2 linked regions of the Pararhizobium sp. A13 genome follow. The protein of the gene in region 2 interacts with the protein of the main gene of each other region in a pairwise test. Links are inferred from orthologs where the notes say so. Each region holds a gene or a part of one and is shown on either strand. Other genes may lie near its edges.

Evidence for each region. The genes of interacting proteins can lie anywhere in the genome.
Region 1: the proteins of hfq (region 2) and rho interact in binary tests that used the Escherichia coli proteins (3 or more experiments, as listed by UniProt). The link is inferred for Pararhizobium sp. A13 from one-to-one orthologs.

What each region holds. Positions count from the first base shown.
Region 1 is NZ_CP149510.1:972,825-977,942, forward strand. What follows is about bases 926-3,844. They hold rho (transcription termination factor Rho), read right to left. Parts: upstream 3,059-3,844; coding sequence 1,793-3,058; downstream 926-1,792. Other genes in these bases: mnmE (tRNA uridine-5-carboxymethylaminomethyl(34) synthesis GTPase MnmE), read right to left, coding at 926-1,593; hemJ (protoporphyrinogen oxidase HemJ), read right to left, coding at 3,252-3,791; hemE (uroporphyrinogen decarboxylase), read right to left, coding at 3,788-3,844. Outside these bases: more of mnmE, read right to left, coding at 274-925; more of hemE, read right to left, coding at 3,845-4,822. UniProt on the Escherichia coli protein: Facilitates transcription termination by a mechanism that involves Rho binding to the nascent RNA, activation of Rho's RNA-dependent ATPase activity, and release of the mRNA from the DNA template.
Region 2 is NZ_CP149510.1:2,890,343-2,895,395, forward strand. The notes cover bases 832-3,685. They hold hfq (RNA chaperone Hfq), read left to right. Parts: upstream 832-2,064; coding sequence 2,065-2,307; downstream 2,308-3,685. Other genes in these bases: WI754_RS14295 (sigma-54 dependent transcriptional regulator), read left to right, coding at 832-1,054; WI754_RS14300 (D-amino-acid transaminase), read left to right, coding at 1,090-1,953; hflX (GTPase HflX), read left to right, coding at 2,386-3,685. Also shown: more of WI754_RS14295, read left to right, coding at 1-831; more of hflX, read left to right, coding at 3,686-3,711; mazG (nucleoside triphosphate pyrophosphohydrolase), read right to left, coding at 3,743-4,576; WI754_RS14320 (nucleoside deaminase), read right to left, coding at 4,582-5,053. UniProt on the Escherichia coli protein: RNA chaperone that binds small regulatory RNA (sRNAs) and mRNAs to facilitate mRNA translational regulation in response to envelope stress, environmental stress and changes in metabolite concentrations.

The DNA.
Region 1 (5,118 bases), 1.9 Mb from region 2 along the record:
AATCTCGCGAACAAGGTGACCCTTGCCGAGGCCGCCTATCGCGGATTGCATGACATAACGCCAATGGTGTCGCGCTTGTGCGTGACGAGCGCCGTCCGGGCGCCCAAACGCGCAGCAGCACTTGCCGCCTCGCAACCGGCATGGCCACCGCCAATGACAATGACATCGTAATCAATCATACCAACCGTCTCCATCACGGTATTAAATCGGGTGCGAATCGTTTCACGTGAAACATCCAAAGAGACTCGCGCACGTTGTATTGCCGGTTGCATCTCATTTGCCGATACAGAATTCTGAGAAGATCACATCCAGGAGATCTTCCACATCCACCCGCCCGGTAATACGGCCGAGCGCATCGCCCGCCTGCCGGAGATATTCCGCCTGAATATCGAGGCCGCGATTAGATTGCGTCAAACTCATATCGATTGCGTTGCATGCCTGTTCGAGACAATTGACGTGCCTCTTCCGGGACGGCAGCGACAACGCCGTATTGCCCGAGACGTCGGGCAGGTGGCCCTTCAACTGTTCGATAAGCCGGTCGATCCCTACGCCCGTCGTCGTCGATATCAGGACATCGGCGTCAGCCTTATCCCACAAAACGGCATTGCGATCAATCTTGGTGCCGACGCGAATAACCGGCTTCGACGCATTCGGCCCTACCATTTCCGGAAATCCACCCGGTGCGTCCGCCAGCAACAGGATTACGTCTGCCTGCTCGAGCGTCATATAGGCACGCCGGACACCCTCTTTCTCAACCACGTCGTCGGTGGGCCGAAGCCCGGCGGTATCAAACAGGCGGACGGAGAATCCGGCTAATGAAAGGTCGATAGACAGCACGTCTCTTGTGGTCCCGGCTATATCGGTGACGATCGCAACATCCCGGCGGGCGAGGTAGTTGAGCAGGCTCGACTTGCCGGCGTTCGGTTCGCCGGCAATGACGATTTTCAGCCCGTCGCGGATGATTTCCGCCGTTCCGGCGCCTGCCAGATGCGCACCAATCGCAGTACGCAAGGCCCGCATATCGCCCCAGATGGATGCTGCCACCGAACCCGGAATGTCATCCTCATCGGCGAAATCGAGCTCGGCTTCGATCATTGCCCTTGCATGAATAAGCCGCTGGGCCCAGCCCTGATAAAGCGCCGAGAGATGTCCGCTCGAATGTTCCTGTGCCAGGCGCCGCTGCATCTCGGTTTCCGCAGCAATCAGATCAGCGAGGCCTTCGATCTCCACGAGATCGAGCTTGCCATTGTGAAAAGCGCGCCGCGAAAACTCGCCGGCCTCCGCATGTTTCAGTCCGGGAACAACGGAGAGTTCGCTCAGGATGGCATCAACCACCGCACGCCCGCCATGAACCTGGAGCTCCGCGCAGTCCTCTCCCGTGAAAGAAGCGGGCGCGGAGAAATAGAGCACCAGGCCTTGGTCCAGGACGTCATTGTTTCGATTCCGAATCGACCGAAGCGTCGCGTGTCTTGGCGGAGGTGCCGATCCACACAGCCGTTCCAGCGCCGGTCTCGTCTGTGGACCGCTGATGCGAATGACGGCGACGCCGGACGGCAAACCGCCGGATGACAAGGCATAGATCGTGTCTGCCACTCTCTGATCGTGTTGATGGTTCACCGCCGGAACATCCTCGTTCGGACCTGATAACAAGTGTGATTATACGCCGTATAGCGCTTCACCGCGCGCCTTGCTGCCGTGACTCCGGCGAAGGAATCCGGCTAAGCTATAGATGGCCTGAAAACACGAAAGCCCAGGCCGAGCCTGGGCTTTGTCCCGAAATTCACCGATTCGATCAGGTGTTCATCGAATCAAAGAAATCGCCATTGGTCTTGGTCTGCTTCAGCTTGTCGATCAGGAACTCGATCGCATCCGTGGTGCCCATCGGTGCAAGGATACGGCGAAGCACGAAGATCTTCTGCAGGTCCTGGCGCGGCACGAGAAGGTCTTCCTTGCGCGTACCGGATTTGAGGATGTCCATAGACGGGAAGATGCGCTTGTCGGCGACCTTGCGATCCAGCACGATTTCCGAGTTTCCGGTACCCTTGAACTCTTCGAAGATGACTTCGTCCATACGGCTGCCGGTATCGATCAGGGCCGTCGCAATGATCGTTAGCGAGCCGCCTTCCTCGATGTTACGGGCGGCACCGAAAAAGCGCTTCGGCCGCTGCAGAGCGTTGGCGTCGACACCACCGGTCAGCACCTTGCCGGATGACGGCACGACGGTGTTGTAGGCGCGGCCGAGGCGGGTGATCGAATCGAGCAGGATGACGACGTCGCGACCGTGTTCGACAAGCCGCTTGGCCTTTTCGATGACCATCTCGGCCACCTGAACGTGGCGCGTTGCCGGCTCGTCGAAGGTAGAGGACACGACTTCGCCCTTCACCGAACGCTGCATGTCCGTCACTTCTTCCGGCCGCTCGTCGATCAGAAGAACGATGAGGTAGCATTCCGGATGATTGGCAGTGATCGAATGGGCGATGTTCTGCAACAGGACCGTTTTACCGGTGCGCGGCGGCGCGACGATCAGGCCGCGCTGGCCCTTGCCGAGCGGCGCGATCAGGTCGATGACGCGGGCGGAAAGGTCCTTCGAGGTCGGAACCTCAAGTTCCATCTTGAAGCGCTCGTTCGGATAGAGCGGCGTCAGATTGTCAAAATGAACCTTGTGCCGGATTTTTTCCGGATCCTCGAAATTGATCGTATTGACCTTGAGCAGCGCGAAATAGCGTTCGCCTTCCTTCGGTCCACGGATCGGACCCTCGACCGTATCGCCGGTCTTTAGCGAGAAGCGGCGGATCTGCGAGGGCGAGATGTAGATGTCGTCCGGACCCGGCAGATAGTTGGCATTGGCCGAACGCAGGAAGCCGAAGCCGTCCTGCAGTACTTCGACGACGCCTTCGCCGATGATCTCGATCTCTTGGCTCGCAAGCATTTTCAAGATCGCGAACATCAGTTCCTGCTTGCGCATGACGCTGGCGTTTTCAACCTCGAGAGATTCAGCAAAGGCCAGAAGGTCCGTCGCAGTTTTGTTTTTTAGTTCTTGTAGCTTCATTTCAGCCATGAAGGGGACCACACTTGGAATTCGAAAGGAAAATCGGCGTGTCGGATGTAAGGGGAGCTGCAGCGGGAAGGGGCAGACTCGTAACGTTTACATATGCCACGAAAGAGGAGGTGGCGGGAAAATAGCGATTCACTCGATGCGCCGCAAGGGGTCTGGAGAAATTACCGGACGTTTCCTCTTCAACGCTCATGAATCAAAAAGGTTTCACCACCGCCATGATGACGATGAGGATCATCAAAAGGGTCGGCGCTTCGTTCATCAGCCGCCAGTACCGGGCGCTGCGGGTATTTTCATCCCGCGCAAAAGCGCGCACCGCGCGGCTGAACAGGACATGGACGCCGGTTAGGATAACGACAAGCAGCAGCTTGGCATGCAGCCACCCGCCCTGAAATCCATAGATGCTCCAGGCGAGATAAAGCCCGAGCACCCAGGTGATCATCATTGCCGGGTTCATGATGACCTTCAACAGCCGCTGCTCCATCATCTTGAAGGTTTCGGACTGTTGCGAACCCGGCGCCGCATCGGTGTGATAAATGAACAGCCGCGGCATGTAGAGCAGCGCCGCCATCCAGGACATCACCGCAATGAGGTGCAGCGCCTTGATCCAAAGATAGAGATTGTCGGGCTGCCAGAGGAATAACACGGCGAGCAGTCCCAGGAACAGGGCGATGGCGATGAAGGCGCGCGCCCGCGCCTTGTTCCCCGGGCGGGCGTCGGTCTGGCGTTCGGTCATCGCCTTGCTCCGCGCACCCGAGAGACGAGACGGGAGACGTTTTCCGGATCGGCCTGCGGCGTAATGCCATGTCCGAGATTGAAGATCAGTGGGCCGTTGCCCAGGACTTCAAGAATCGCGTCGATACCTTCATCCAAGGCCTGGCCGCCGGCAACAACCCGCATCGGGTCGAGATTGCCCTGTACCGGACCATCCTTCTGAAGCTCGGCCGCAAAGGAAAGCGGAACCGACCAGTCGAGACCGATCGCATCCGCATCCGTTCCTTGCCGGTAATCCTTGAGGAGAATACCGGCACCCTTTGCAAAGGCGATGATCTTTGCATCGGGCCGGCGGGTGCGAACACTGTCGATCATCCGGCGAACAGGTTTGACGGCGTAGCGAAGAAATTCATCCTCGCCGAGCACGCCCGCCCAGGAATCGAAAATCTGCACCGCGTCGGCGCCGGCATCGATCTGCTCGACAAGGTAATCGGCCGAGACATCGGCAAGCGTCGCAAGCAGCCCGTCGAAAGCTTCCGGATGGCGATAGGCAAACAAACGCGCCGGCGCCTGGTCCGGCGTCCCCTGGCCGGCGATCATATAGGTCGCCACCGTCCACGGCGCGCCGCAGAAGCCGAGCAGCGTCGTCTCTTGCGGCAGTTCACGACGCAAGCGCCGCACGGTTTCGATCACAGGTTTGAGGTGATCCGAAACCGGCCGGACGTCGAGCTTTGCAATATCCGCCGCATCGATCGGATCCATGCGCGGTCCATGCCCTTCCTCGAAGCGAACATTACGCTTCAGCGCATCGGGGATAACAAGGATGTCGGAAAACAGAATGGCGGCGTCAAAACCATACCGCCGGATTGGCTGCAATGTCACTTCGACGGCAAGTTCCGGCGAATAACAGAGATCGAGGAAGCTGCCGGCTGTCGCACGGGTCAGGCGATATTCGGGAAGATAACGGCCCGCCTGCCGCATCAACCAGACGGGAGGAGGTGACAGGGTTTCACCCTTCAACACCTGTAGCACCTTGCGGCTTTTCGCGGTCACGGAAACGTTCTCCCAATATAAAAGAAATCATATATCTAAGGTTTCTATTTCTTAGAGTCGGTGACTATCAAGGATTAAAAGCCATCCGGTCTCTTTCCACATTCGCTGCCGTCTAAAAGGATAATTGAATTGCTTTCGCGATCATTTCCTCGCAAGTGGGGATAATCCAGAAAACAAACAAGGATTCAAATCCTTGGGTCTTGATCGCCGCCCGCGGTTCGATGTGGACAAACGGTGGATGAACGTGACATTTTGTCCAACTATGAGTCTTGTCCACAAGGGCTGAAAATCGGCTT
Region 2 (5,053 bases):
AAAGCCCTTCAAAGCTGATCGGCTGATCCTGATCGCCGAGCGCGCGCTGGAGAACTCCAAGCTCAAGAGGGAAGTCTCCGAGCTGAAGAAACGCTCTGGCGATCCCGTTGAACTGATCGGCACCTCCGTTGCCGTCTCGCAGCTTCGCCAGACGATCGAGAAGGTCGCGCCGACCAATAGCCGCATCATGATCCACGGCCCTTCCGGTTCGGGCAAGGAGCTCGTGGCGCGGATGATCCACCGCAAGTCTTCACGAATGGCAGGTCCCTTTGTCGCACTGAATGCGGCGGCGATCACGCCGGACCGCATGGAAATTGCGCTCTTCGGCACGGAGGGAACGCCGGGCCAGCCGCGCAAGACCGGCGCGCTGGAAGAGGCGCATGGCGGAATTCTCTATCTCGACGAAGTCGGCGAAATGCCGCGTGAAACGCAGAATAAGATCCTGCGCGTGCTGGTCGATCAGCAGTTCGAACGCGTCGGGGGCTCCAAGCGCGTCAAGGTCGATGTCCGCATCATCTCCTCGACCGCCTACAATCTCGAAAGCCAGATCGCCGAGGGGGCTTTCCGCGAGGATCTCTACCATCGCCTGGCGGTCATTCCGGTACGGGTGCCGGCGCTTGCCGAGCGCCGCGAGGATATTCCCTTCCTGGTCGACATGTTCATGCGCCAGATCAGCGAGCAGGCAGGCATTCGCAGCCGCAAGATTGGCGATGATGCGCTGGCCGTGCTGCAATCGCATGACTGGCCGGGCAACATCCGTCAATTGCGCAACAATATCGAGCGGCTGATGATCCTTGCCCGCAGTGACGGCCCCGACACGGCGATCTCGGCCGACATGCTGCCAAGCGAGGTGGGCGACAGCTTGCCGAAGATATCGGCGCAGGGGGATCAGCATATCATGACGCTGCCGTTGCGTGAGGCGCGTGAAATGTTCGAGCGGGATTATCTGATCGCCCAGATCAATCGTTTCGGCGGCAATATTTCACGCACGGCCGAGTTCGTCGGCATGGAGCGTTCGGCTCTACACCGGAAGCTGAAATCGCTCGGCGTCTGAAATCGCCGGTTCCTATCTCTTGAAATAAGTCATCCATGTCGAGAATTGCCTATGTCAACGGCGCCTACCGGCGTCATGCCGATGCCGCCGTCCACATCGAGGATCGGGGTTTTCAATTTGCCGATGGCGTCTATGAAGTCTGCGAAGTCCGCCACGGCTACATCGTCGATTTGACGCGGCATCTCGACCGGCTCGACCGATCTCTCACGGAAATCCGTATCGCCTGGCCGATGACGCGGGCGGCGCTCGTTGTCGTCATTCGCGAAGTTCTGCGGCGCAACCGGGTACGCAACGGCCTGTTTTACCTGCAGGTGACGCGCGGAGCCGCCCGGCGAGACCATGTCTTTCCTGCAGAGGGGACGCCATCGACGATCGTCGTCACGGCGAAGAGAACCGACGCTTCACTCATCGCAAGGAAGAACGCAGTTGGAGTCCGAGCGATCACCGTGCCGGAAAACCGATGGGATCGTGTCGACGTCAAGACCGTCGGGCTGCTGCCGAACGTTCTCGCCCGGCAGGCGGCAAAAGAGGACGGCGCTCAGGAAGCGATCTTCGTCGAGCCGGACGGCACGGTGAAGGAAGGCGCTGCGACCAATGTGTGGATCGTCGACAAGGATGGAACGCTGCGGACGCGCCATGCCGATCACGGCATTCTTCGCGGCATCACCCGCACGACGCTGATGGACGTGGTTGCCGCAGCGGGAATCGATATTGAGGAGCGAGCATTTTCGGTCGAAGAAATGCTTGTCGCGCGTGAGGTTTTCATTACGGCTGCGACAAGCATCTGCTTTCCGGTGGTGGCGGTTAACGGTAAAACCATCGCCAATGGCCATCCCGGCAGCGTGTCACAGAAAATTCGTGAAGCCTTTTTCGACATTGCGGAAAAGACTGCGATTTGATACCAAAATCCTGGGGGACGCTCTGAAGGAGACTTCTGACGGCGTTCGGGATAAACAGATCGAATAATCAACCGGTTAAGTTGAACCGGCAAATAAGAAAGAAGCGGCGCTATGGCGGAACGTTCTCAGAACTTGCAGGATCTTTTTCTCAACACCGTCCGCAAGCAGAAGATATCTCTGACGATATTTCTTATCAATGGTGTGAAACTGACGGGCGTCGTCACATCTTTCGACAACTTTTGTGTCCTCTTGCGGCGTGACGGGCATTCCCAGCTCGTATACAAGCACGCGATCTCGACGATCATGCCGGGTCAGCCGATGCAGATGTTCGAGAGTGAAGAATCCGCGTCCTGACGGGATACAAGGCACATTACCAAACGTGATACAAAATCGGCGTCGATCATCCCGGAGCTCGAAAAGCTGCGTGATGACATGCGCGCCGTGGTCATTGTTCCGGTCCTGAAAAAGACCGGCAGGCAGAATGCGGACGTGATTGTCGCGACCTCGACGCGCAGCGACGAAAGCCGACTCGAGGAAACCATCGGGCTGGCACTTGCGATCGATCTTGAGGTCGTGCACGGCACGATCGTGCCCATCGCCCAACCGAAGCCGGGAACGTTGCTTGGAAGTGGCAAGATCGAGGAAATTGGTCATCTGCTCATCGAGCACAATGCCGGCCTGGTGATCGTCGATCATCCGCTGACGCCTGTTCAGCAGCGAAACCTCGAAAAAGAATGGAACTGCAAGGTCATCGACCGGACCGGTCTCATCCTCGAAATCTTCGGTCGCCGCGCCTCCACCCGGGAAGGCACGCTGCAGGTCGATCTTGCGCATCTGAACTACCAGAAAGGCCGGCTGGTCCGCAGTTGGACCCACCTCGAGCGCCAGCGCGGCGGTGCCGGTTTCATGGGCGGTCCCGGTGAAACGCAGATCGAAGCCGACCGCCGGCTGCTGCAGGAAAAGATCGTCAAGCTGGAGAAGGAACTGGAGCAGGTCCGCCGCACGCGCCAGCTTCACCGTGCCAAGCGCAAGAAAGTGCCACATCCGATCGTCGCCCTTGTCGGCTACACCAACGCCGGCAAATCGACCCTGTTCAATCGCATTACCGGCGCCGGCGTTCTTGCCGAAGACATGCTGTTTGCCACGCTTGATCCGACGCTGCGCCGCATGAAGCTGCCGCATGGGCGCATGGTGATCCTGTCCGACACCGTCGGGTTTATCTCCGACCTGCCGACGCATCTGGTCGCCGCCTTCCGGGCGACGCTGGAAGAGGTTCTGGAAGCCGACTTGATCCTGCACGTTCGCGATCTCGCCGACCCCGACAATCAGGTGCAGGCGCAAGACGTGCTGCGCATCCTGACCGATCTCGGCATCGACGAGAAGGCAAGGGCAGAGCGCATCATCGAGGTCTGGAACAAGATCGACCTGCTTGACGCTGAAACGCGGGCCGGCCTCGTGCAGAAGGCTGAAAACACGGACAATACGACGGCTGTTTCGGCGATCACCGGCGACGGCATCGATCATCTGCTCGAGGAAATCGGCAGCCGGCTTTCCGGCGTCATGACGGAATGCACGGTCGCCCTGCCTGTCGAGAAGCTGCAATTGCTGTCGTGGGTTTACGGGCATGCGATCGTGGACGGCCGCGAAGACATGGAAGACGGATCGGTCAGTCTCGATCTGCGACTGACGGCCGCCGAAGCGGAAGAACTCGAGCGCCGGCTGGGGAACGGACCGAAGGCTGTCGCCCAGGATTGGTAGGTTTCAGAGCGGCTGACGTTACGGAATGCCGTTACGTTAGTTGCCTCTCGATCGCCTTTGCTGCCTGCCAGAGTTCTTCCATCCGTTCCAGCGTCGCATCTTCAAGCGTTTCTCCAGCCGACTCCAGTTCGGTCTCGATGTGGCGGAAGCGGCGCCGGAACTTGGTGTTCGTTCCGCGCAGAGCCATTTCCGGATCGGCGCCGACATGGCGGCCGATATTGACCACGGCAAAGATCAGGTCGCCGAGTTCATCCGCCACCTTGGCCTTGTCATTGGCGGCGAGCGCCTCGCGCAATTCGGCGATCTCTTCCTCGATCTTGTCGAGGATCGGTTCCGGCGAGGACCAGTCGAAGCCGACTTTTGCCGCTCGCTCCTGCAGCTTCAGCGCTTCGACCAGGGCCGGAAAGCTGCGCTGGACCGAACCGAGATGGCCCTTGTTTGCATCTTCGGGAAAACCGTGCCGGGCGCGCCGCGCGCGGCGTTCGTCCTTTTCAGCCTGCTTGATCTCGCTCCATTGCCGCTTGACCGCCTCCGGCGTGTCTGCGTCCGAGTGGGCAAAGACGTGCGGATGACGGCGGATCATCTTTCGCGTGATTGCCTCGACCACGTCGCCGAAGGCGAAGTCTCCGGCTTCCTCGGCCATGCGGGCGTGAAAAACCACCTGCAGAAGCAGGTCGCCCAGTTCATCGCAGAGGTCGTCCATGTCGCCACGCTCGATGGCGTCGGCGACCTCGTAGGCTTCTTCGATCGTATAAGGCTTGATCGTCTCGAAGGTCTGGACGACATCCCAGGGGCAGCCGGTTTCCGGCTGGCGCAGGGCTGCCATGATGTCGAGGAGGCGCGTGATGTCCTTGGAGGGCTGCATGGGTCTCAATTCAGCGGGATCGCGTTGTCGTCCTTGCCGGACTGGTAGGCATCGGACAGGGACTGGTATTTTTCACGGATGCGCTTGTCCTGGGCGCGCAGCGCCGATTTCGCGTCGGATGTCGCAACCAGATCGGCGATCGACGAGGACCGCCAGAAGGCGTTGTTCTTCGCATAACCGCCCGGATCGAGCCGGAAGACCTCCTTCAGGATCTTCAAATCGTGCGGGATGGAAAAGGCGTCGCGGGAATCTTCGTGGCTGAAGAAATAATAGAAATTGTCGAAGCCGGCCCAGGTGATGGCCGAAAGGCACATCGAGCAGGGCTCGTGGGTGGACAGGAAGATCAAGTCCTTGGTGTCCGGCTTCTCTGCTCGTTCGTAAAAGCGTTTCAGCGTATGCACTTCGCCGTGCCACAGCGGATTTTCGGTTTCGTTGTTCGTCTCGGCGATCACCAGGGACAGGTCCGATTTACGCAGG